Regions from separate parts of the Arthrobacter sp. YAF17 genome, predicted to be linked through region 4. Evidence: riboswitches for the same ligand, from Rfam matches in the RefSeq annotation. Region 4 holds a riboswitch; each other region holds the start of a gene.

Region 1 (5,841 bases), on a different contig from region 4:
GCACCACACGGGCGAACGAGGCAATCGAGGCGATGCCCACACCGACGCCGAGCGAGATTGGTCCCGGCGCGAACGCGGTCACAATGATGAGGGAGATCAGGAACCCCGGCACGGCCAAAAGCACGTCCACGAGGCGCATGGTGCCCGCATCGGCGGCCCGGCCCGCCGTCGCGGCAAACAGGCCCAACGCCGTTCCCACCACGAAACCGATCAGGACAGCGAGCCCTGCTGTGAGCAGGGTCTGCGAGGTGCCGTGGACGACCCTCGAGTAGACGTCCCGGCCCAGGTGGTCGGTTCCGAACCAGTGCCCGGCACTTGGCGGCTGGAATTTCTGTTTCGGAATGCCACTGATGGGGTCGAAGGAGCTGAAAAGGCCCGGCAGGAATGCCCACCCCAGGACGATCAGCAGCGGAATGACGGTCAGCCACAGGCCCGCCGAGCGCAGGATGTTTCCCTGGCGCTTTCCCGGGCCGCGCGGGACGGTGCCGCCACCGGCGGGCGGCAAGGCCACCTCAGCGACAGGGTCCGTTCGTAGTAGCTCGATGCTCACAAGGTTCTCCGTTCTGTCTCAGGCAGTCAGTGCTCTTGGCGAGCCGTGGGCACTGCTCTTGAGGATGCGGGGATCCAGCAGCGGATACAGCAGGTCGACGATCAGGTTCACTGCAACGAACGCCGACGCCGTCAGCAGGACCAGGCCCTGGACCAGCGGGACATCCTGGACGGTGACGGCCTGAAGGACCACCGAGCCGAGGCCGGAGCGGGCGAACACGGTCTCCGTGATCACGGAACCGGCGAGCAGGGTTCCCACCGTGATACCGGCAATGGTCATTGCCGGACCCGCCGCATTCTTCAGGACGTGGCGGTAGAAGATCCATGCGGGGGACGCGCCCTTGGCCCGCAGCACGTCGACAAACGGTTGCTCATAGACTTTCGTGATGCTCTTGAGCAGTACCTGCGCGATCGGGGCGGAAACGTGCAGGGCCAGGACAAGGACGGGAACTGCCAGCGACGCAAAGGAACCGTCCGGGAACAGGGACATCACGCCGAGCTGGATGGACAGCAGCTGCAGCAGCACGAGCCCGAGCCAGAACACCGGAACCGCTGCGAACAGCGGCGGGAGATTGGTGATGAATCGCTTCAGCGCCGCCGACCGGCTCAACGTGGCCGAGGCCACGAGGGCCACCGCGAGGACGACGGCCAACACGAAGGCGCTGGAGGCCAGCGCCAGGGTGGACCCGGCCACCGCGCCGATGCGGGTCGCCACCGACTGCCCGGAGGCCAGGGAGTACCCGACGTCCCCACCCAGCAGCTGCCCAAGCTGGCCGAAATACTGCACCAGCAGCGGCTGGTCGTAGCCGTATTGGGCTTTCATGGCATCAATCGTTGCCTGGTCCGCCGCAGCGTCCGCCGAGAGGAAGATCGTGACCGGATCGCTGGGCAGCAGCTGGACTGCCAGGAAGACGAGCGTGTACGCCAGCCAGATGACAAGCAGCGCCTGCCCGAGGCGCCGCGCAAAGTAGAGGCCCATGATGGCCTACTTGCCGGTCTTCCAGGCACCCTGGAAAATCGGCGCGGTACCGGAGGTGAAGTCGACATGCGCCTTCGCGTTGGCGCCGTAAACCTGGACTTCGTCCCAGAGCACAAGAGCCAACGCCTGGTCCACAACCAGCGCGCGCTGTTCGTCGGCGACGAGCTGCTTGTGCGCTGCGGGGCTGGTGGCGGCGTGTTCCTTAGCGAAGAGTTCATTGAGCTGCTGGTCCGCATTCAACGTCTGCGTGTTGGTGACCGGGCCGAAGACTGGCCCCAGGCCGCCGTAGGCAAACTGCCGGGTTCCAAAGAATTCCACGTTGGGATCCTTCATGGCAGTCGCCAGGAAGGCGTTGTCCGCCGCGCGGTTGACCAGCTTCACGCCGATCTTGCGCCACTGCTGCTCGATCAGTTCGAAAGCGGGTTTGATGACCACTGAGTTGTTCGACGACGTGACGGTGACCTCAAGCTTCTGGCCGTCTTTGGCGCGGATGCCGTCGGAGCCGACCGCCCAGCCGGCCTCCTCCAGCAGGCTCTTCGACTTCTCCGGGTTGTAGGCCAGGTCCGCGGAGAGATCAGTAAAGTCAGGCGCTTCACGGTTCAGGACGGAGCCGGCCAGTTCGTAGCTGTCGGACAGCACCGTGTCCTTCAGCGTCGGCCGGTCGATGCCCAGCTGCAATGCCTGGCGGACCTTCGCGTCCGCAAGTTTGCCGCTGCCGATCCGCACCGCCGCCATGTTGGCCGTCAGGTCAATGCCCTTGGCCGGCAGGACCTGGTTGCCGCTCCCGGCAAGGGCAGTTTCGTCGGCCGGCTGCAGGCCGCGGACCAGGTCAACCTGGCCGGTCTGCACGGCGCCCGCACGGTGCGCCACTTCCGGCAGGTACTTCACGACGACCTTGTCCAGATAGGCGGCACCCTGGTTGGCGGCGCCTTCCGGTGCCCAGGCGTAGTCGGAACGCTTAGCCAGGACGATTTCCTCGTCGGCCTTCTCTGATTCGAAGGTGAAGGGACCCGAACCAGAGATTTTCGCGATGGCCGACTGGCCGGCGTTGTCCAGGGTCAGGGTCTTCGGCGAGACGAGTCCGGCGGTGACGGAGGACGTGGCGCGCAGGAAGTTGGCGTCTGGGGAGGACAGCGTGACCTCCACCTGATCCTCGCCGATGACCCGGGAGGACTGGTAAGTGGAGAAATCAACGTTCGGCTGGATCTTCGCACTCTCGATGCCCTTCCCCAGTGCGTCGAAGTTGGCCTGGACCGCCTTGGCGTCCAGCGGTGTTCCATCGCTGAAGGTCACTCCCGGGCGGATCGTGAAGGTGAACTTGGTCTGATCCTCGCTCGCGGTGAACTTGCTCGCGATCCAGGGGACGAGCTCGCCCTTCTTGGCATCGAAGTAAGTCAGCCGGTCCAAGACGCTGTTCAGGACGTTCGCCTTTTCGTAGAAGCGCGCCGCCTGGGTCTGGAAGTTGTTGATCGGGGTGACCTCGGCGAAGACGAAGGTTCCGCCCTGCACCGGGGTTCCGTCCTGGACCTGCGAGGCCGCGGTGCCGGCCGGGTTGGCGCCGCAGGCGCTCAGGGCCAGGGCCGCCGCCCCCATCAGGGTCAGCAAACGCAGGGGGCGGCGTCTGGCCTTCGCGTTGGTCGTTGCCGTGCGTGATTCATTGGTACCCATCGGGGATCCTCTCGGTCATGACCGAGGAACTCCAGAATCGCAGGCCCCACACACGCCGGCCGCCGCAGGGCGCAGGGTGGTGGAACCTGGGATCGTGGCAATATCCATCGGTCCTGGCATTAGCACCGTGCCCGAAGGTGGTTGCTACGGCGTCATCGAGCCAGGTCTCTCAGCCGATCTGGATGGTTAGTAATTCGTAAAGAAGGTCGTTTCTCGTTGCCGCGACCGTTTCCGGTGGAGGCAACACCTACTTTCCTGCAGAATCTTCGATTTCCCAATAATTACGACACGTTTTGCAACAAATGATCACAAAGGCCCGGTTTCCGCGTCCGGGCGTCTCACGGCGGGCGTTACATCTTGGCGAGTTTCGCCCGCACCATCATGAAGATGCCGTAGCAGATCAGGCCCACGCCGACGGCGGCCAGCATGTACACGCCGAAGGGCTGGTCGCGGAGGGCTTTCAACCCGCCGTCGACCCCGGTTGACTCCTCGGGGTGCGCCTTCACGGTGGCGATAATGACGAGCAGCCCCACGAGGAGCAGGGCGATGCCTTTGGCCGCATAGCCCACGACTCCCAGGACCGTCACCGCAGTCCGCGCCCGTTGCGAGGCCGGGAGGCGGAGGTGTTCGGCGAACGACTGGCGGAAGCCCCGGATGGCGTACACGATCCCGGTGATCGCCACGGCTGCGCCGATGGCGAGCAGGAGGGCGTAGCCGCCGGGGGCTTTCAGCACGGACGCAGTGAGGTCGCTCGTGGAGCTGCTTTGGTCAGAACCGGCGCCGTTGGCGAACGAGAACAGAGTGATGGCGAGCCCGGCATAGACGACGGCCTGGAGCGCGGCTTTGAGCTTCTTTGCCAGCTTCTTCTTGGCCGGCAGGTGCTCGAAGTCGAAAATGGCGTCACTGGTCTGCCAGATGGCGAGGGCCACGCACGCCGCGAACGACGTCCACAGCAACAGCGGGCCGGCCGGCTGGCTGGCGAGCTGCTGAACGGCTCCGCTGACATCGGCCTTTCCTTCCCCGCCCATGGCGAGCCGGATCGCGACCACGCCGATGAGGAGGTGCAGGATGCCGCTCACAGCGAAACCGGCACGGGCCACGACCTCCAGCGCACGGGAGTTGGTGATCTCTTCCGCCGTGTCCGCGGCGGTTTTCATTTCTTTTTTGATGGCGGATTCCTCAACTGGCTCGGTGGTTCTGCCGGGCTTCTGGTCCGCCCGGTTCTTGCTTCTTCCGCAATCGTGCCACGGGGAGCCGCCGGGGAACAGCACCCGGGAATCCGGATACTGAGTGGCGACAGCAGAGGGTTCGGACACGGCCGGCGGGCCGCCTCGACCCGAGCTACCGGCGCCGGTAGCTGAGGTCGAAGATCAGCCGGCCCGCCTCGTGCGCCTTGTTCTCGAAACTCGTCAGGATCCGGCCGTCGAACCGCGGCGCCCAGCCGCCGGTCTCGTCGGTGCCCTCGTTCGGGCCGGTGTGTTCGGTGCTCACTGGGGCGCGGCCCTCCTTGACGGGGGCGCCGCCCACGAGGGATTCGACGCCGGATTCCCACACCTTGGTGAGGGGGCTCTCCGGGCCGCTGCGCTCGCCGTCGTGCAGGTTCTCGAAGTCGGGGGAGCCGGCCAGGACCTCCCGCACGTGCACGGCGTAGTTGGACCAGTCCGTCGCGATGCGCCAGAGGCCGCCGGGCTTGAGGGCCCGCGAGGCCAGTTCGGCGAACGCCGGCTGGATGAGGCGCCGCTTGTGGTGCCGGGACTTGTGCCAAGGGTCCGGGAAGAACACCCACAGCTCCGTCACGGAACCGGCCGGCAGCATGGTGGCGAGCACCTCGGGGGCGTTCGCCTCCACGACGCGGACGTTGCTCAGGCCGCGGCTGTTGATCTTGATGAGGGTGTTCGCCAGCCCCGGGGTGTAGACCTCAACGGCAAGGAAGTCCGTGTCCGGGTTCTCCTCGGCCGCGTGGCAGACGGCGTCGCCGAGCCCGGAACCGATCTCCACGATCAGTGGCGCCTTGCGGCCGAACTCGGCTTCGGCGTCGAAGACGTAGTCCGGGTGCACGGACGTGTTGGCGATGTGGCGGGGGACCTCGACGGCCCACCGGTCGGAATGCTCCTCCCACGCAGCCTGCCGGCGGCCCTGCAGCCTGGTGCCGCGCCGGACGAAGCTGACCGGGCGGCCGCCGTAGGTGCCGAAGGAGGCCTGGCTGCCGGGGGTCACCGGGCGCGGTGGCTGCGGCGTTTCGGGGGATTCTGGGGTTTCACTCATCCCTTCCAGAATAGTGGAGTTCCACCGTCGGGCCGGTGGGACCGTGGGCACGCGTTCCAGTCCGGGGTCCGTGGCAGACTGTCCGCATGACGGACGCGATACGCGAATACTGGGACGGGCAGGCGGCGGACTTCGATCGGGAGGCCGACCATGGCCTGCTGGATCCGGGCGTCCGCCGTGCCTGGGCGGAGCTGATTCTGCCGCTCATTCCCGTGCCCGCCAGCGAAGTGGCCGATTTGGGTTGCGGGACCGGCAGCCTGTCCATCCTGCTGGCGGAGGCGGGCCACCGCGTCCGGGGCCTGGACCTGTCCGCACAGATGGTGGAGGCGGCGCGGGTAAAGGCAGCCGAGGCGGCCAACGCCGCGGGCGCCCGGGCTCCG
Region 2 (5,841 bases), on a different contig from region 4:
CAATGGCCCGCTGGACCACTTCCCGGGAGCGGCCCAGCACTTCGAGGGCCTGTTCGCTCAGGACCACCCGCACGGAGGGGTCGGCGGCCGCCGCGGCGACCTCCCGGGCGTGCAGCCGGGCCGTGCCGATGAGGAAGGACGCTGCGGCGGCCGGCTGGTCGGTCATGGCGCTAGAAGTCCCGCAGGTTCCGGCGGAGGCCGCCGTCGCCGTAGCTGGTCCGTATCAGCCCCCGGCGGCGGAGCACGGGGGTCAGCCGGTCCAGGACGCCGTGGACCGTCGCGGGGTCCACGAACCCGGAGAAGAGGAACCCGTCGCCGCCCACCTGCGCCCCGGTCTCTTCGAGGTAGTCCGCGATCTCCTCGGCCGTGCCGATGATGCTGTCCCCCGCGCCGCCGCTGCGGGCCTGGAGGAGCTGGCGCAGCGTGGAACCCGGCGGCGCGGCCTTGGTGAAGTGGTCGAGGGTGCCCTGGTTGCTGTTGGTGTGCAGCTCCGGCAGCGGGGCGTCGAGGTCGAACTGCTTGAAGTCGATGACGGAGAGGTAGGAGATGGAGTTGAGCTGGCTGTCGATGTCCCGCTGCGTCAGGTCCCGGCGCCGGGCCCGCAGCTCCTCCGCCTCCGCCCGCGAGCCGACCACCGTGGGCTTGAGGACAAACAGCACCTTGACGTCATCCGGGTTCCGGCCGGCGGCGGCGGCCTCCGCCCGGATGGAGTCCCGGTAGGCCTTCATCCCGTCCGCTCCCCGGGCGAGCGCAATCGCGACGTCGGCGTTGCCCCCGGCGAAGGCCTTGCCCCGCGGGGAGGCCCCTGCCTGCACCAGCACGGGTTCCTCCGGCAATGGTGCCGTGTTCAGCGGCCCGCGGACCTTGAAGAACTCGCCGTCGTGGTGGATCGGGTGGACTTTGGTGTGGTCCGCAAAAATGCCCCCGCCTGCGTCCTCCCGGATCGCGTCCGGTTCCCAGCTGCGCCACAGCCGGCGGACCACATCCACGAATTCCTCGGCCTTCTCATAGCGCCGGTCGTGTTCGATCTGCTGGTCCAGGCCGTAGTTCTGGGCAGCGAGGTCGCTGCCGGAGGTCACCACGTTCCAGCCCAGCTGTTCGTGCGAGAAGTGCTGCAGGGTGGCCAGCAGCCTCGCCGCCGTGAACGGCGGGTAGAAGGAGGCGCTGATCGTGGGCACGATGCCCAGGTGCCTCGTGGCGGAGAACAGGTACGGCACGAGGGCCAGCGGATCGTGTTTCGGCGCGAAGGACGCCTGCGCCAGGGAAACTTCCGCGCTGCCGCTGTAGGTGTCCGGGACGGTGAGGGAATCCTCGATGATGAAAAGGTCCAGGCAGGAACGTTCAAAGGCCCGGACCGCGTCCTGGTACAGCGCCGGCTTCTTCCAGTCATAGCCGATCCCGTAGCCGGGGGTTCCCCAGCCCTGGACGCCGAAGCCGTGGCCCACAAACCACCCAAAATGCAGCATGGGACCGACTGTAGGGGCATCCGAGGCGTTCACGGCCACCTGATTTCATCCGGCGTAAAGGGACTTCACCTCCCGTCATTATCCCCCCGGAACCGCCGGATGGGTCCCCGCACTCCGGCGGATTCCGTTACCTAACATGACGACGGCGGCGGTGCCGGCCGGCGTCGCGGGTGTTACGTTTTTGGTGAGTAATGAGAACCGGCGCCAAGCCCTGACTGGCCGGTCGGCAACCCTCCCTTTCGCGGCGGGGTGCCTCAGGTGAATACTCGGCATATCGACCAATTCGAGCTGCAAGCGTGAAAGAAGGAGATCCGTCGTGCCTGACGCGTCCGCCCCCGCTGTCCCCGATACAGCACCCCGTACAGTGCCAGCCCCGGCCCCCGCCGTCCCCGCTGCCGGGGAGAGACTGGCGTACCGCCTGTTCACCGGCCCCGATGACCGCGCCTTCTGCGAGCGCGTCTCGGCCGCCCTGGCCGAGGGCTATGTGCTGCACGGCGGCCCGGCCGTCACGTCCAACGGCGGCAGCGTCATCGTGGCCCAGGCCGTGGTGCTGCCGGCCGCGATCGCCAGCGCCGATGCCGCCGTCGCCAATGCCGTGGATGACCTGGAGTTCGACGGCGAGGGCCACGCGTGAGCTACGCCGGAGACCTCAGCCCGCAGGAGGCCTGGGCCAAGCTGGAGGACGGCGCCATCCTGGTGGACGTGCGCACCGAGGGCGAATGGGCCCACATCGGCATCCCGGACACCAACGAGACCGACAACGATCCGCTGTTCATCCAGTGGAACCTCACCGGCGGCATCCCCAACGCGCGCTTCGTGGAACAGCTGAAACAGCAGGCCCCCGAAGAGCCGGGCACCGAACTGGTCTTCCTGTGCCGTTCCGGCGCCCGCTCGATCGCCGCCGCGATCGCCGCGACGGAGGCCGGCTTCACCTCCTACAACGTTCTCGAGGGCTTTGAAGGCGGACCGGACCGCTACGGGGAGCGCACCGTCAACGGCTGGAAGAACCGCGGCCTGCCCACCAACCTCGGAAAGCACTAAGTGGCCTTCAACCCCGATGCCGCCGGCTGGAGCGCCGACACCCAGGCCGTCCGCGGCGGGCTCGACCGCACCGGCTTCCAGGAAACGTCCGAGCCGATCTTCCTGAACTCCGGCTTCGTCTACGAATCCGCGGCCGCCGCCGAGCGTGCGTTCACCGGCGAGGACGAACGCTTCGTCTACTCCCGCTACGGCAACCCCTCGGTGGCCACGTTCCAGGAACGGCTCCGGCTGCTCGAAGGCACCGAGGCCTGCTTCGCCACCGCCTCGGGAATGTCCGCCGTCTTCACGGCCCTCGGCGCCCTGCTGGCCGCCGGCGACCGGGTGGTCGCGGCCCGCTCGCTGTTCGGCTCGTGCTTCGTGATCCTCAACGAGATCCTTCCCCGCTGGGGTGTGGAGACGGTCTTCGTGGACGGCCCGGACCTGGAGCAGTGGCGCGCCGCACTGTCGGAACCCACGACGGCGGTCTTCTTCGAATCGCCGTCGAACCCGATGCAGGAAATCGTGGACATCGCCGCCGTGAGCAACCTGGCGCACGCCGCCGGGGCGACCGTCGTCGTCGACAATGTCTTTGCCACTCCCCTGCTGCAGCGCTGCGGGGAGCTGGGCGCGGACGTGATCGTCTACTCCGGCACCAAGCACATCGATGGCCAGGGCCGGGTGCTCGGCGGCGCGATCCTGGGTACCAAGGAGTTCATCGACGGCCCGGTCAAGCAGCTCATGCGCCACACCGGGCCGGCGCTTTCGGCGTTCAACGCGTGGGTGCTGACCAAGGGGCTGGAGACCATGGCCCTGCGGGTGAACCATTCCTCCGCTTCCGCGCTGCGGCTGGCGGAATGGCTTGAGGAGCAGCCCGCGGTCAGCTGGGTCAAGTACCCGCTGCTGCCGTCGCACCCGCAGTACGATCTGGCCGCCCGGCAGATGAAGGCCGGCGGCACCGTGCTGACCTTTGAGCTCTCCCCGTCCGCCGGGCGCTCGGCGAAGGAGGCCGCCTTCGCGCTGCTGGATGCGCTGCGGATCATCGACATCTCCAACAACCTCGGCGATTCGAAGTCCCTCATCACCCATCCCGCCACCACGACGCACCGCGCCATGGGGCCGGAGGGCCGCGCGGCAATCGGCCTCAGTGACGGCGTGGTGCGCCTCTCCGTGGGGCTCGAGGACATCGAGGACCTGGTCCGCGACTTGGGCCAGGCGCTCAAGCAGGTCTAGGTTTCCGCCGCGAGTTGGCATTTCGCGGCAGTGTTTCCTGAACACATTGCCGCGAAATGCGCACTCGGCGGCGGGCCCGCTCAGCCCTGGCGGATCCGCCTCAGGGACGTCCCCTGGTCAGCCTGGTCGCCCGCGGTTCCCTCCGTGGTCACCTCGACCGCCCGTTCGACGACGGCGGCGAGCCCGCCCGCGTGGAACGGCTCCCGCTGCAGCTGCGAACCCGAGCCCTCCGCCAGGATCCGGCCGACGCCCTCGCGGACCAGATCCAACTCGCCCTGCTCCTCGAGCACGGGGGCCACGAAGTCCACGAGCGACCAGACCACGTCCGCGGCCGGGGCCGGAGTGAACGTTCCAAAGTCCAGCAACTCCCCGCGCAGTCCGCAGTTGCTGGCCTGCCAGGCCGCCATCCGCAGCAGCAGGGTCGGCACCGGGGCGGGTTCGACGCCGTCGTTCCATTCCCGGGACGCTGACTCGACCAGGGCACGCACGATCACTGCGATCAGCCCCGCGTCCTCGGCCCGCAGGCAGACATCGGCGACGCGGATCTCCACGGTGGGATGATGCCGTGCCAGCCGGGCGTCGAAATAGACCATCCCCTCGTCCATCAGGACGCCGCTTTCCACGAGCCGGGTCACCACCCTCCGGTAGACGGGAAGGCTGCCGAAGATCATGGTGGGGCCGGACCCGGGCCAGCGGTTCCACGCCTGGGTCCGGTAGCTTTCGAACCCGGTTTCGGCGCCATTCCAGTAGGGGGAGTTCGCGCTGAGCGCTATCAGCACGGCGAGCTTGTCCCGGATCCGGTCCATCACCGCCACGCCTTCCTCCGGGGACTCCACGAGGGTGTGGACGTGAAGCCCGCAGGTCAGCTGGTTCCGGACCGTGAGCCCGAAGCGCTGCTGCATGGTCATGTAGCGCTGCTTCGGCGTCAGGTGGGTGGCGGCGCCCTGCGGAGACGTGGCGAGGGCTGCGATGCGGCCGCCGTGCGCCCGGGCGGCACGGTCCGCACGGCCGCGGCCCTGCCTGAGCTGCCGGAGCAGCTCCGGGTAGTCCAGGCAGGGGCGCGTCTGGGTTTCAATCTGCTCGAGCTTGAGTTCGTAGCTGAAGTCGGCGCCGTCCTCATGGACCGGTTGCTGCCCGGGGAGAATCAGGGCGGCGTCCTGCTTAGGCGGGACCAGGACGGGCAGCATGACATCGGCCAGGGCAAGCAGCATCCCCGTTTCGGGATCCACTATGAGCAGTTCTTCCTCCACGCCGAAGGTGCGCATAAATCTATTGTGCGTCAGGAACCCCCGAAACGCTCAAGGTCCAACGCGGGGTCAGATCCGGCCCATGCGGGGCGTCCGGAGGAGCGGGATGTGGCCCCGCGTTGCTTGGAGCTGTTCAGCGGGTTCAGCGCATTCAGTCTTGGAAGTACTCGATCTTCGCGCCGATGGTGTTGAGGCGCTCGGCCAGGTCCTCGTAGCCGCGCTCGATCACGTAGATGTTGCGCAGTTCCGAGACGCCCCGGGCGGCGAGCATCGCCAGCAGCAGGCAGGCCGCGGGCCGCAGGGCCGGCGGGCAGCCAACCTCGGCTGCCCGCCATTTTGTGGGTCCGTTGACGTAGATCCGGTGCGGGTCCAGCAGTTGCACCTGGGCGCCGAGCTTGTTCAGTTCGGTCAGGTAGATCGCGCGGTTGTCGTAGACCCAGTCGTGAATCATCGTCTGGCCCGTGGCGTTAGCGGCGATGACCGCGAAGAACGGCAGATTGTCGATGTTCAGCCCGGGGAACGGCATGGGGTGGATCTTGTCCTCGGGGGCGCGCAGTTCCGAGGGCCTGGTGGTGACGTCAACCAGCCGGGTCCTCCCGTTGCGGGCCAGGTACTCGCCGGACACTTCGAGCAACTGGCCCATCTGTTCCAGGGTCGCGAGTTCGATTTCCATGAATTCGATCGGAACGCGGCGGATGGTGACCTCCGAGTCCGTGACGATGCCGGCGGTGATGAGGCTCATCGCCTCGATCGGGTCCTCGGAGGGGAAGTATTCGATGTCGACGTCGACGGCGGGGCGGCCGGTGATCTTCAGCGTGGTGGTGCCCACGCCGTCGATCTGCACGCCGAGCATCTGCAGGTAGAAGCACAGGTCCTGC
Region 3 (5,841 bases), on a different contig from region 4:
ACCGCTTCGCTGGCCGCAAGGTAGTAGCTGCGGGACTTGGTCAGCTCCATGATGTCGGCGGTGCGCACGGGATCTTCCCAGCGGGTGAGGTGGCTCTCCAGCCCCCCGAATTCCGGGCCCAGCGGGGGCCTGAAGTGGGGTTTGTGGACGTCGCCGGCATGCATGATCCGCGAGAGCCGGTGCACCCAGGGAACGGACGTGTCCAGCTGGTTCCAGACGAGCCCCAGGACACCATGGGGGCGGAGGATCCTGGCGATCTCCGTGCTGGCCAGGACGGGATCGCACCAGTGCCACGCCTGGGCGACCGTGACGACGTCGAAAGCCCCGGAGGGCAGACCCGTGTGCTCGGCGGTACCCTCGACGGCGGTGACGCCCGGAAGCGTCCTGCGCAGCTGCTCCAACATGTCGGCGGACGGGTCAACAGCCACCGTGTGCAGCCCGCGCCCGGCCAGCAGCGCCGTGAACTTCCCGGTGCCGGCGCCCACGTCCGCGGCGTCCTTCGCCCCGGCGGGAATCAGCCAGTCGGCCGAATCGTCGGGGTAGCCCGGGCGCACGCGTTCGTAGTGCTCCCCGCCGTCCTGGAAGCTCTGCCCGAGCTCCTGGCGCCGTTCCCGGTGCAGTTTGGGGCCACCGCGTGCCACGTGCGATCTCCTTCGGCAGGTCCGGATGGGTACCTTCCGAATTTACCGCACGCGGCAGGGCCGCGATGCCAGGTTGGTTCCCCGCCCGGTCAGTCCTGGGTGCAGGGGGCCGCGCCGGCAGTGCCGGGCGTGTTGGGTGCCCAGTGCGGGTAGCTGCGGGTGTCGTTGGACGGAACCCACCTTCCCGCGTCCACCACGTAGTCCCAGCCGAGGCCGGTCTGGCGCAGCTCCTGGATACCGGCGAGCAGACGCTGGGCGTCCTCCAGCCGGGACCCGACTCCGAAGCTGGCCCGCAGCGAGCCGGAGGGCAGCCCGAGCCGACGGAGCAGGGGGTGTGCGCAGAACCGGCCGTCGCGCAGCCCGATGCCGTGTTCGGCCGAGAGATACGCCGCCACCAGGCCCGCGTCGTAGCCTTCCACGGAGAAATTGACGACGCCGATGGTGCCGGTGCCGGCCCCGTTCCCCGGTTCGTGGCCTGCCGGCACGTCGAAGGATGCACTGTCCGCGAAGATCTGGTGGACGGTCACGCCGTCGATCCGCGCTAGGCCCTCAACGAGGAACGACCGGATGGCGTTTTCGTGCGCGTGCCACTGGTCAACGTCCAGGCCGGCGATGACCTGGGTGGCCCGGGCCAGGGTGGCTGCGCCGAGGACATTGGGAGAGCCGCCTTCATGCCGGGCGGGGCCGGTGGTCCAGCTGACCGTGTCAATCCGGGCGTCCTGCACGGCTCCGCCGCCGGCCAGGTGCGGCGTGCCGGCGTCTAGCCAGTCGGGACGGCCCACCAGCACGCCCGCGCCGAAGGGCGCGTAGAGCTTGTGCCCGGAGAACGCGAGGTAGTCGACGCCGTCCGCGGTGATGTCGATCCGCCGGTGCGGGGCCAGCTGGGCGGCGTCGACGACGATCCGGGCGCCGTATTCATGGGCCAGGGCGGCCAGTGCCCGGATCGGCAGGATCTCGCCGGTGACGTTGGAGGCGCCGGTGACGGCGAGCAGGCTGACGCCGCCGTGGGCGAGTTCCCCGTGGAGCAGTTCCAGCGTGGCGGCGAGGGTGGGCGCGGCGATGACGCTGCGGTGCGGCACCCGCTGCCAGGGCAGGAGGTTGGCATGGTGTTCGATGTCGAGGTAGAGCACCTCGCCGGTGTTCACGCCGTCGACGACGGGCAGGCAGCCGGCCAGCAGGTTCAGGGAGTCGGTGGTGTTCCGGGTGAAGATCACGGCGTCGTCCGGACGGCCGCCCACGAAATCGCGGACGATGGTGCGGGAGTTCTCGTAGACCGAGGTGCTGATCTGGGAGGCATAGCCGGCGCCGCGGTGGACGCTGGCGTAGAACGGCAGGATTTCGTTGAGGTAGGCCGAGACCACCGACAGCGCGGGCGCCGAGGCGCCGTAGTCCAGGTTGGCGTAGCGGACGCTGCCGCCCTGGATCAGCGGCGCCTGGATCTCGGCGCCCGTCACCGCGGCCAGCGGACGGCGGGCGACGGCGAACCGCACATCGGGATGCGCTTGGCCGGCGACGGCACGGAGTTCGGGGGTGGCGGGAATGGTGGCAGTCGTCATGGGACCTCGCTTGAAAAGGACCCCACGTACCGGGGATCCGCGCTTGCCGGGTCCGTTCCGGACCGGCCAGGTCGTCACCCGGGGCACCCCGCCGCGAATGGAGGMTTGCCGGCCAGCAAACCGGGGTTTAGCGCTGGCACTCGTGACCTGTTTCGAGCCTAGGACATTCCCCGCCCGCGCGAAAAGGTGCTGGCCGATTGTGAAGCTGTTTGTTACGCGGGCGCTAGCACACTCGCTAGCACGCTCGGCTGGCTGCGGCGATGCCGGTCCGGGGGCTCGTCAGGAACTGCAAAGTTGAACAGGTTCCCGGGCATCCGGCGCCCGGGCGGGCGGTGCCGCCGCAGACCGGATTGGCCGTCGCTGCGACCGTTTCGGCGGGTTCTTCGGCGTGTTCCCGGACTGGCCGGGCGGCGTCCCGGCTCGGGGCGGTCTGCTGGCTGCCGGTGGAGATGCTGAGGCCGAACAGGGCATCGAGGGCAGCGGCGTAGTCGTCCTGGCGCCCAAGCGCGGCGAGCGCCCGGCCGCGGACCGTCGGGGTATGGAGCAGGCGCCGGATCAGATGCCGGAGGGCGAGGTTCACGTCGTCAGCCGCGGCAGACCGGCCATGCTGTTTGCTGACGCGTTCCATTTCGCTGTGGAGGACCTGATGTAGGTGCTCGCGCAGCGCGACGACGGCGGTATCCACGGCGCGCCCGGCTTCCTCCTCCTCGAAGTGGCGTGCCGCCTGCCGGACCAGGGCGCGGGCTCGGCGCAGCGCCGCGGCGTCCGCCGGGGGAGCAGCGCGGTGCACCGATTCCAGCGTGATGAGTTCGACGCCTGGCAGCCCGCCCACGCGGGGGTCGAAATCGTGGCTGGGAGCGAGGTCGATGATGGCCAGCGGACGGGCCGCACCCTCACGCCACCGGGTGAGGGCGGCAGCGTCGAGCCGGGCCCCCGAGCCGCTGCAGCCAATGAGGAGGTCCACCCCCGCAACGGCTGCCGGCAGCTGGCCGGCGGAGAGGGCGGTGCCGCCCCGGGCCGCCACGAAGGTCTTCGCGCGGCCGGAGTGGGAGAAAACCGAAATGTCGGAACATTTCCGGTTCCGGAGCAGCTCCGCGACGCACCCGGCGTAGGCGCCGGTCCCGAAGAGAACCGCCGACGCGCCGGCGATCCCGGCCTGTTTGGTGCCGTCCCGCGGGCCCACGGCGGCGGCAAGGTCCAGGGCAACGGAAGCGATGGATCTGCTCGCGCTGCTGAGTGCGGTCTGTGCCCCCACGTCCTTCGCGGTGCGGGATGCGGCCTGGAACAGCCTGCCCAGCCGTCCGCTGGTGGTTCCGGCGGCCTGCGCGTCCGAGAGTGCGCGCCGGACCTGGCCGGCGACTTCGCGTTCACCCACGACGACGGAATCCAGCCCCGCGGCAACGGCGAAAAGGTGTTCCGCGGCCGCAGTTCCCCGGAGTTCCTCGAAGAGGCCCGAAAGGCGGTTCTTGGGCAGCCCGGAGCCGAGATGGACCGACTCGAGGACGTCCGTGCGTGCGGCTGCCAGGCCCGCCTCGGACGGGACTTCGCAGTAGATTTCGAATCGGTTGCAGGTGGACAGGACCACGGATGCGGCGACGGGCGAGCCGCCGGCGAGAAGCTGCGGCGCGAGCCCGGTGGCGGCGGCGTGCAGTGCGGCGGCCGATTCGGGCTCCAGGTCCCGGTACTTCGCCATGAGCACCAGCAGTACCGGGCCGATCCCGGCGGTGCCGCCAGTCCGGGCATGAGCTGTGTCAGACAAGGCTGCTCTCCTCCCAAAAAGATGCCCTACCTTGAGGCCGGCTGAGGCCGGCCGTCCTGGACAGCGTCGTACAGGGAGGTTGCGGAATCCTTGGGGGCGGGCCCGTCGGGTTGCTAGAGCAGGTCGTCCAGGCCGGGATTGAGGCGCTTGAGGACCTCGGAGTGGAGGATCGAATTGGTGGCGAGGGCGTTACCGCCGAAGGGGCCGTCTTCGCCGTCCAGGGAGGTGAAGCGCCCGCCTGCCTCGGTGACGATGGGTACCAGGGCGGCCATGTCGTAGAGGTTCAGCTCGGGCTCGCAGGCGATGTCGACGGCGCCTTCGGCCACGAGGCAGTAGGACCAGAAGTCCCCGTAGGCGCGGGTGCGCCAGACTTCCTCGGTGAGGCCGAGGAACTCGTCGAGGTTGCCGCGCTGCTTCCAGCCGCCCAGGCTGGAGTAGGACAGGGAGGCGTCCGAGAGCTCCGAGACGTTGGAGACCTTCAGCCGGGTGGCGGCGGCCAGCGAACGCCCCATGTAGGCTCCGGCGCCCTTGGCGGCCCACCAGCGCTTGCCCAGCGCGGGGGCGCTTACGACGCCGACCACCGGCTCGCCTTCGTCGACGAGGGCGATCAGGGTGGCCCAGACGGGGACGCCGCGGACGAAGTTTTTGGTCCCGTCAATCGGGTCGATTATCCAGCGGCGGGAGCCGTGGCCTGAGCTGCCGAATTCCTCGCCGAGCACGGCGTCGCGCGGGCGGGAGCGGGACAGCTGGCCGCGGATGGCTTCCTCGGCTGACTTGTCGGCGTCGGTCACCGGCGTGAGGTCCGGCTTCGTCTCGATCCGAAGGTCGAGCGCCTTGAAGCGGCTCATGGTCTGGGAATCTACGGAATCTGCCAGTACATGGGCAAGGCGCAGGTCATCGTTGTAGCTCGAAGCGGGTTGACTCATGGTTCCAAACTACCGCCAAAGCGGGCGGGGGAGCGGTAGGCGGGACCGCAGCCGGCTACGAGACGGTGCCCAGTTCCTTGACGTCCTGTGCTTCCATCCGCGGGTCCGTCCCCAGCAGGCGGCGGAGCGAGGCGAGCCGGGCCGGGCCGGATTCGCCCGCGTGGCCGGCAGCCACCCAGGCGTCCACTCCGCAGTTGACGGCGCTGGAATCGTGCTTGCAGCCCCGCTCGCAGTCGTCGGTGCCGGGCTCGAGGTCCGGAAAGGACCGCAGGATCCGGTCCGGGTCCACGTGGGCCAGGCCGAAGGAGCGGATGCCCGGGGTGTCGATGATCCAGCTGCCCGCCGGGGCATCGTTGACCTTGAGGGCCAGGGCGGAGGACGACGTGTGGCGGCCGCGCCCGGTGACGGCGTTGACCCCGCCAGTGGCGCGCTCGGCGCCGGTCAGGGCGTTCACCATGGTGGATTTTCCGACGCCGGAGTGGCCCAGCATGACGGTGACCTTCCCGTCGAGGTGGCCGCGCAGCTGCGAGACGGCGTCCTTGTCCAGGCGCGCGGACAGGCCGTCGTCGGAGCGGGCGTCGATGCCGGAGGCGGCGGAATCCGCCGTCTTGGAGATGATCACCGGGAAGGCAAGGTGCTGGTAATTGGAGAGGAGTTCCGCAGGATCCTTGACGTCAGCCTTGGTGACCAGCAGCAGCGGCTCGATGCCGGCGTCGTACGCGGCGACGAGGGCGCGGTCGATGAAGCCGGTCCGCGGCTCCGGGTTGGCGGCCGCCACGACGATCACCAGTGTGTCGGCATTGGCGACGACGGCGCGCTCGATCGGGTCCGTGTCGTCGGCGCTGCGCCGCAGGAGGGTCTTGCGGTCCTGGATCTTGACCAGCCTGGCCAGCGTGTCCGGCTCGCCGCTGACGTCCCCGACAAGGGAGACGAAGTCGCCGGCAACGACCGGGTTGCGG
Region 4 (5,841 bases):
GGCGAAGATTGTGACGCCCGTGTGACAGCCACATGCGTCAGCACCGCAGTTTCCCCACTTTTGAAGGCCGTGGGCGGCGGGTCGCCCCGGAGTGTCGGCGACTCCCGGCCTCATGCCCGCAAAGGTGGGGAAACTCGGCGTTGACCTCGCTTAGGCGTCCTTGGCCGCCCGGAAGCCGGCTTCGAGGTCCGCGAGGATGTCGTCGATGTGCTCCAGGCCCACGGACAGGCGCACCAGACCGGGGTTGACGCCGGCAACGGCCTGCTGCTCCGGGGAGAGCTGGCTGTGCGTGGTCGACGCCGGGTGGATGACCAGCGAGCGCACGTCACCGATGTTCGCGACGTGCGAGTGCAGCTCCAGGGCGTCGACGAACCGCTTGCCGGCCTCCGCTCCCCCGGCGATGTTGAAGGCCACGACGGCGCCGGTCCCCCTGGGCCCGTACTTGCGGCCGCGCTCGTACCAGGGGCTCGACGGCAGCCCGGCATAGGCGACCGATTCGACGTCGTCCCTGGCCTCGAGCCATTCGGCGACAGCGGTGGCGTTGGCGACGTGCCGCTCCACGCGCAGGCTCAGGGTCTCGATGCCCTGGGCGATGAGGAAGGCGTTGAACGGGGATACCGCCGAGCCGAGGTCGCGCAGCAGCTGGACGCGTGCCTTGAGGATGTAGGAGAGGTTGGCGCCGAGGGCGCCGTCCTTGCCGAGGTCCCGGGCGTAGACCAGGCCGTTGTAGGTGGGGTCAGGGGTGTTGAATCCCGGGTACCGCTCCGGATCCGCGCCGAAGTCGAAGTTGCCGGAGTCCACGATCACGCCGGCGATCGCGGCGCCGTGGCCGCCGAGGTACTTGGTGGCGGAGTGGACCACGATGTCCGCGCCCCATTCGATCGGCCGGATGAGGTACGGCGTGGAAAGGGTGTTGTCCACGATCAGCGGCACCCCGGCCTCATGGGCCACCTGCGAGATGCCCTCGATGTCCAGGACGTCCTGGCGCGGGTTGGAGACCACTTCGCCGAAGAACAGCTTGGTGTTGGGCTGCACGGCGTCGCGCCACTGGGCCAGGTTGTCCGGGTCCTCCACAAACGTTACGAAGATACCGAACTTCTTCAGGGTGTGCGCCAGGAGGTTGTAGGTGCCGCCGTAGAGGCTGGGGCTGGCCACCACATGGTCTCCGGCCTCGGCGATGTTCAGGATCGCGAAAGTCTCCGCGGCCTGCCCGGAGCTCAGCAAGAGCGCCGCGAGCCCGCCTTCCAGGCTGGCCACGCGCTGTTCCACGGCGTCCTGGGTGGGGTTGCCGATCCGGGTGTAGATGGGAGCCAGTTCGGCGAGGGCGAACCGGTTGGCGGCGCTTTCAGCGCTGGGGAAGACGAACGACGTCGTCTGGTAGATCGGAAGCGACCGGGCACCGGTGGCGCTGTCCGGCTCCTGGCCGGCGTGGATCTGGCGGGTTTCGAAGGACCAGGCGTTGGACATCGGAGACTCCTTTGGGGACTGGGCACAGACTGCCCGGAGCTCCTTGGCCCGGGTCAACTCTGGCGCCGCGCTTGCCTTCCGGCGGGCGCCGGACGGCCAGGTCTTCACCCGGGGCACCCCACCGCGATACGAGGGTTGCCGGCCAGCAAGCCGGGGCTGTGCGCTGGCACTCATGACCTGACCCCAGTCTAGGAACGGGTTCCGGGCTCTGGATAGCTTTGTGACGAAGATGAAGCCGGGCGGCCGGCTGGCCCGGCCGGGCCCCCTGGTTCCGCGCAATGACGCGGAAAAGAGCACTTCGGGGGCACCCCGAAAATGACATCCCATCTCGGTTAGGCGAGCCTAAGCTGAGAGCCGCATCACAAAGTGCCAAGATGAGGTCATGCGCATGGATCACGTCTCTTACGCCTGTGAACAAGATGGCCTCGCTGCCACCACCGAACGAATTGCGTCTGCCCTCGGCGTCGAAGCCGTGAAGGGCGGAGTACACCCCCGATTCGGGACCCGCAACATGATCATCCCGCTCGCGGGACACAAGTACCTGGAGGTCGTGGAGGTCCTGAACCACCCGGCCTCCGACAAGGCCCCCTTCGGCCAGGCCGTCCGTGCCCGCTCCGAAGCAGGCGGCGGCTGGATGGGCTGGTGCGTCGAGGTTGACGACCTGGCCCCGTTCGAGGAGCGGCTCGGCCGCGCCGCCGTCAACGGCAACCGCAAGTTCCCGGACGGCCGCGAACTGGTCTGGAAGCAGATCGGCATCCTCGGGCTCATCGCCGATCCCCAGGTCCCGTACATGCTCAGGTGGGAAGGCGACCCGGAACTCCACCCGTCGAAGGCCTACGAGAGCCAGGTCAAGATGTCCGCCCTCACGATTGCCGGCTCCGCCGAGCGCGTCACCGAATGGCTGGGTGTTCCGGTGGAAAAGCCGCTGGAAGACGTGGCCGTGAACTGGATCGCTCCCCGCGGAACCCCCGGCATCCTGTCCGTCACGTTCGAGACGGCCTCCGGAGCCGTCACGATCTGACGTTTCACCGCCCCACACTTCGGCCGCCATCAGCGGGTGCCAATGACGTCACCCACCGATGACGGCCGAAATACTTTAACGCCAATACAGAAACGGCGCACCGGCGGCCCGGCCGGCTCTGAAAGGCGACGCGGGGTCACTTCGCGCCCGTCCAGTGCCTCCGGATGGGCTCGAAGTGACTCCGCGTTGCTTTGTGTTGGTGCGCACTCAGCCCAGGCCGATGGCCTTGCCAAAGAGGCTGAAGCCGACGAATGCCACGATGTCCAGGACGGCGTGGGCGATCACGAGCGGCATCAGCCGGCGGGTTTTGGTGTAGACCACGGCGAAGATGACGCCCATGATGGCATTGCCGATGAACGGGCCGAACCCCTGGTACAGGTGGTAGCTGCCCCGCAGCATGGCGCTGGCGAAGATGGCCGCAGGCACGGACCAGCCGAGCTTCCCGAGCCGGTCCAGCAGGTAGCCCACCACGATCACTTCCTCCACGATCCCGTGCCGGATCGCGGAGAGGACCAGCACCGGCACCGTCCACCAGTAGGCGTCCAGCGCGCTGGGAATGATCGCCGTCGTGATGCCGAGCGCGCGGCCGGCGGCGTAGAGGCCCAGCGACGGGATGCCGATCAGCGCCGCCAGGCCGAAGCCCTGCAGCAGGTCCCTGCCGGGCCGGTTGAAGTTGAGGCCCAGTCTCTGGAAGGCCGTGATGCCGTGGCCGGACGGCCGGTTTTCCGTCAGGAAATAGATCACGAGGACCACGGGGACCAGGGCGAAGATGATGTCCAGCAGCTGGTAGGTGAGGTCGAAGTACTCGCGGCTGCTTTGCGAGCGGTTCAGCGTGGAGGTCCCCTCGGCGAGCGGCGCCCTGGTCATCTTGTCCAGCAGCTGCACCACCGAATACACGGCCGACTGTCCCAGGGACAAGCCCAGGACAATCCACATTTCAAGCCGCAGCCGGCGGCGGGAGGGAACCAACATGGTTACATCTTGCCTGCAGTTGCCGGTAGTTGCCTGAATCGGGGCCGCGACGCTGCCGGGCCCTATGCTTGGGGTTTATGAGTGCGCCCGGGAAAATCATTCTGATCCGGCATGGCCAGTCCGCCGCCAACGCCGACACTTCCATCTACAACCGGGTGCCCGATTACCGGATTCCGCTGACCGAACTCGGTGTGGAACAGGCCCGGGCAGCCGGTGAACAGGTCCGGCGGCTGCTGGACGGCCAGCAGGCCTGCGTGTATGTCTCCCCTTACCTTCGGGCCTACCAGACCCTGGAGGCCCTCAACCTCGGTCCGCTGATCGAGCGGGTCATCGAGGAGCCGCGGCTGCGGGAGCAGGACTGGGCGAATTTCCAGATCGCCGGCGAGATCGAGGACCAGAAGGAGCTCCGCAACGCCTACGGCCACTTCTTCTACCGCTTCCGGGAGGGCGAATCCGGCTCGGACGTCTACGACCGGGTCTCCTCATTTATGGAAACCCTGTACCGCCACTGGTCCAGGCCGGACTACGCCCCCAACGCGCTGTTCGTCACCCACGGGCTCACCATGCGGCTGTTCTGCATGCGCTGGTTCCACTGGTCCGTGGAGTACTTCGAGTCCCTCAACAACCCGGACAATGCCGAGGTCCGGAGCCTCCTGCGGACCGAGCTGGGCAAGTATGAGCTGGACAAACCCTTCAGCCAGTGGGTGGAGCGCCGCGTCGACGAAACGGTGCTCGACGCCCCGCCGATGTATTTCTAACTAACGAAACTGACTCGCAGCAGGGGCTGTTTTGAGCGTCCAAAACAGCCCCTGCTGCGAGTCAGTTGGGTGGGTCAGCGGGCGCGGACCCCCGCGCGCCAGACGGCGTGGGTCAGCGGAATGCCGGGCCGGTAGGCCAGGTGCGTGGCCGAGGGCGCGTTGAGCAGGTGCAGGTCCGCGCGGTGTCCGACGGCGATCGAGCCGACGGCGCGTTCCCCGTCGGCGTCGTTCCCTGACTCCCGGCCGAGCGCCAGCGCGCCGCCGTAGGTCGCGGCGCGCACCGCCTCGTGGACGCTCAGGCGCATCTGGAGCACGGCGGTGGTGACGCAGAAGGCCATCGAGCTGGTGTAGGAGGTACCCGGGTTGCAGTTGGAGGCCAGGGCAAGCTGCACGCCGGCGTCGAGCAGTTCCCGGCCCGGCGCCAGCGGCTGGCGGGTGGACAGGTCACATGCCGGCAGGCACGTCGCCACGGTGCCGCGCCCGTCACCGGACGCGGCGTCCCAGCCGGACCAGCTGGCGGCGAGGGCGTCGACGTCGGCGACGGACAGGTAGTTCACGTGGTCCACGCTCGCGGCACCGAATTCCACGGCGAGCCGCACGCCGGGGCCTTCGCCGAGCTGGTTGCCGTGCACGCGCAGGCCCAGCCCGGCGTCGCGGCAGGCCTGGAGCACGCGCCGGGACTGGTCCTCATCGAAGGCGCCCCGCTCGCAGAAGACGTCGGCCCAGTGCACGAACGGCCGGACGGCCGAGAGCATGGGGCCGCAGACCAGGTCCGTGTATTCCTCGGCGTCCATCCCGGCGGGCACGAGGTGCGCGCCGAGGTAGGTGACCTCGTCCGCCACGGTGGAGGCGATCCGGGCGCTGCGGGCCTCGTTCTCCACATCCAGGCCGTACCCGGTCTTGGTTTCGAGGTAGGTGGTGCCCTGCGAGACGGCTTCCGCGACCCGGCCCATCGCGAGCCGGGTGAGGTCGAAGTCGCTGGTGCTCCGGGTGGCGCCGGTGGTCACGGCGATTCCGCCGGCGCTGTAGCTCTCCCCCGCCATCCGGGCCTCGAACTCGCCGGTCCGGTCGCCGGCGAAGATCAGGTGGGTGTGCGAGTCGACCCAGCCCGGCAGCAGGGCCCGGCCCCCGGCGTCGACGGCGTCGTCGGCGGCCGGCGCGTCCGCCGCGGAGCCAAGCCACGAGATCCGTTCGCCCTCGATGACCACCGCCGCGTTCTTCAGGACCCGGTGGTCCGCGTCCTGGGTCATCAGCTCGGCAATGTTGGTAATGAGGGTGCTCATGAGTCCATTCTTCAGCGTCGGATGGACCAGCGTGTCGCCGCCAGCGCTTCCACTGTCCGGGATGCCGGACCGGCTGCTTGGGCCCCGCCCGGAACCGCAGAGGCTCCCTGGCCTGCGAGGACGAGTTCCGCGGCCAGTTCGGCGATGCCGGAGGACGTCTGGAAGCCGTAGCCACCCTGGCCGGCGAGCCAGAAGAATCCGGGGGCTTCGGCGTCGAACCCCACCACCGGGATACCGTCGGCCGCTTCCGTCCGCAGCCCGGTCCAGGCCTGGCGGACGCCGCGGATGCCGAGGGTGGTGAGGGTGTTGAGCCGGGCGATCAGCGCCTCGATGTCGCCCG

The links. A riboswitch is a leader RNA that binds a small molecule or an ion and turns the genes downstream of it on or off. The one in region 4 is predicted to bind S-adenosylmethionine.
Region 1: linked by a shared signal. The riboswitch ahead of AB4Y67_RS12800 (ABC transporter substrate-binding protein) and the one ahead of AB4Y67_RS09795 (bifunctional o-acetylhomoserine/o-acetylserine sulfhydrylase) in region 4 are both predicted to bind S-adenosylmethionine.
Region 2: linked by a shared signal. The riboswitch ahead of AB4Y67_RS13085 (DUF1737 domain-containing protein) and the one ahead of AB4Y67_RS09795 (bifunctional o-acetylhomoserine/o-acetylserine sulfhydrylase) in region 4 are both predicted to bind S-adenosylmethionine.
Region 3: linked by a shared signal. The riboswitch ahead of AB4Y67_RS04595 (aminotransferase class V-fold PLP-dependent enzyme) and the one ahead of AB4Y67_RS09795 (bifunctional o-acetylhomoserine/o-acetylserine sulfhydrylase) in region 4 are both predicted to bind S-adenosylmethionine.

What each region holds. Positions count from the first base shown of each region.
Region 1 covers NZ_JBFRDB010000014.1:57,110-62,950, reverse strand. Annotated here, with positions in the region: gene AB4Y67_RS12810 (ABC transporter permease) at 1-550, opposite strand, end outside; gene AB4Y67_RS12805 (ABC transporter permease) at 569-1,528, opposite strand; gene AB4Y67_RS12800 (ABC transporter substrate-binding protein) at 1,535-3,196, opposite strand; SAM riboswitch class I at 3,298-3,385, opposite strand; gene AB4Y67_RS12795 (DUF1206 domain-containing protein) at 3,547-4,353, opposite strand; gene trmB (tRNA (guanosine(46)-N7)-methyltransferase TrmB) at 4,538-5,461, opposite strand; gene AB4Y67_RS12785 (class I SAM-dependent methyltransferase) at 5,548-5,841, shown strand, end outside.
Region 2 covers NZ_JBFRDB010000014.1:126,304-132,144, forward strand. Annotated here, with positions in the region: gene AB4Y67_RS13075 (aromatic amino acid ammonia-lyase) at 1-166, opposite strand, end outside; gene AB4Y67_RS13080 (NtaA/DmoA family FMN-dependent monooxygenase) at 171-1,466, opposite strand; SAM riboswitch class IV at 1,654-1,769, shown strand; gene AB4Y67_RS13085 (DUF1737 domain-containing protein) at 1,831-2,100, shown strand; gene AB4Y67_RS13090 (rhodanese-like domain-containing protein) at 2,097-2,507, shown strand; gene AB4Y67_RS13095 (O-succinylhomoserine sulfhydrylase) at 2,508-3,716, shown strand; gene AB4Y67_RS13100 (glutamate--cysteine ligase) at 3,797-4,981, opposite strand; gene AB4Y67_RS13105 (UDP-N-acetylglucosamine 1-carboxyvinyltransferase) at 5,115-5,841, opposite strand, start outside.
Region 3 covers NZ_JBFRDB010000003.1:127,921-133,761, forward strand. Annotated here, with positions in the region: gene AB4Y67_RS04590 (class I SAM-dependent methyltransferase) at 1-641, opposite strand, end outside; gene AB4Y67_RS04595 (aminotransferase class V-fold PLP-dependent enzyme) at 731-2,197, opposite strand; SAM riboswitch class IV at 2,232-2,345, opposite strand; gene AB4Y67_RS04600 (glutamyl-tRNA reductase) at 2,433-3,890, opposite strand; gene hisN (histidinol-phosphatase) at 4,070-4,882, opposite strand; gene rsgA (ribosome small subunit-dependent GTPase A) at 4,938-5,841, opposite strand, start outside.
Region 4 covers NZ_JBFRDB010000009.1:214,067-219,907, forward strand. Annotated here, with positions in the region: gene AB4Y67_RS09795 (bifunctional o-acetylhomoserine/o-acetylserine sulfhydrylase) at 151-1,524, opposite strand; SAM riboswitch class IV at 1,530-1,645, opposite strand; gene AB4Y67_RS09800 (VOC family protein) at 1,850-2,488, shown strand; gene AB4Y67_RS09805 (CPBP family intramembrane glutamic endopeptidase) at 2,696-3,460, opposite strand; gene AB4Y67_RS09810 (histidine phosphatase family protein) at 3,538-4,218, shown strand; gene hutI (imidazolonepropionase) at 4,293-5,501, opposite strand; gene AB4Y67_RS09820 (NAD(P)/FAD-dependent oxidoreductase) at 5,513-5,841, opposite strand, start outside.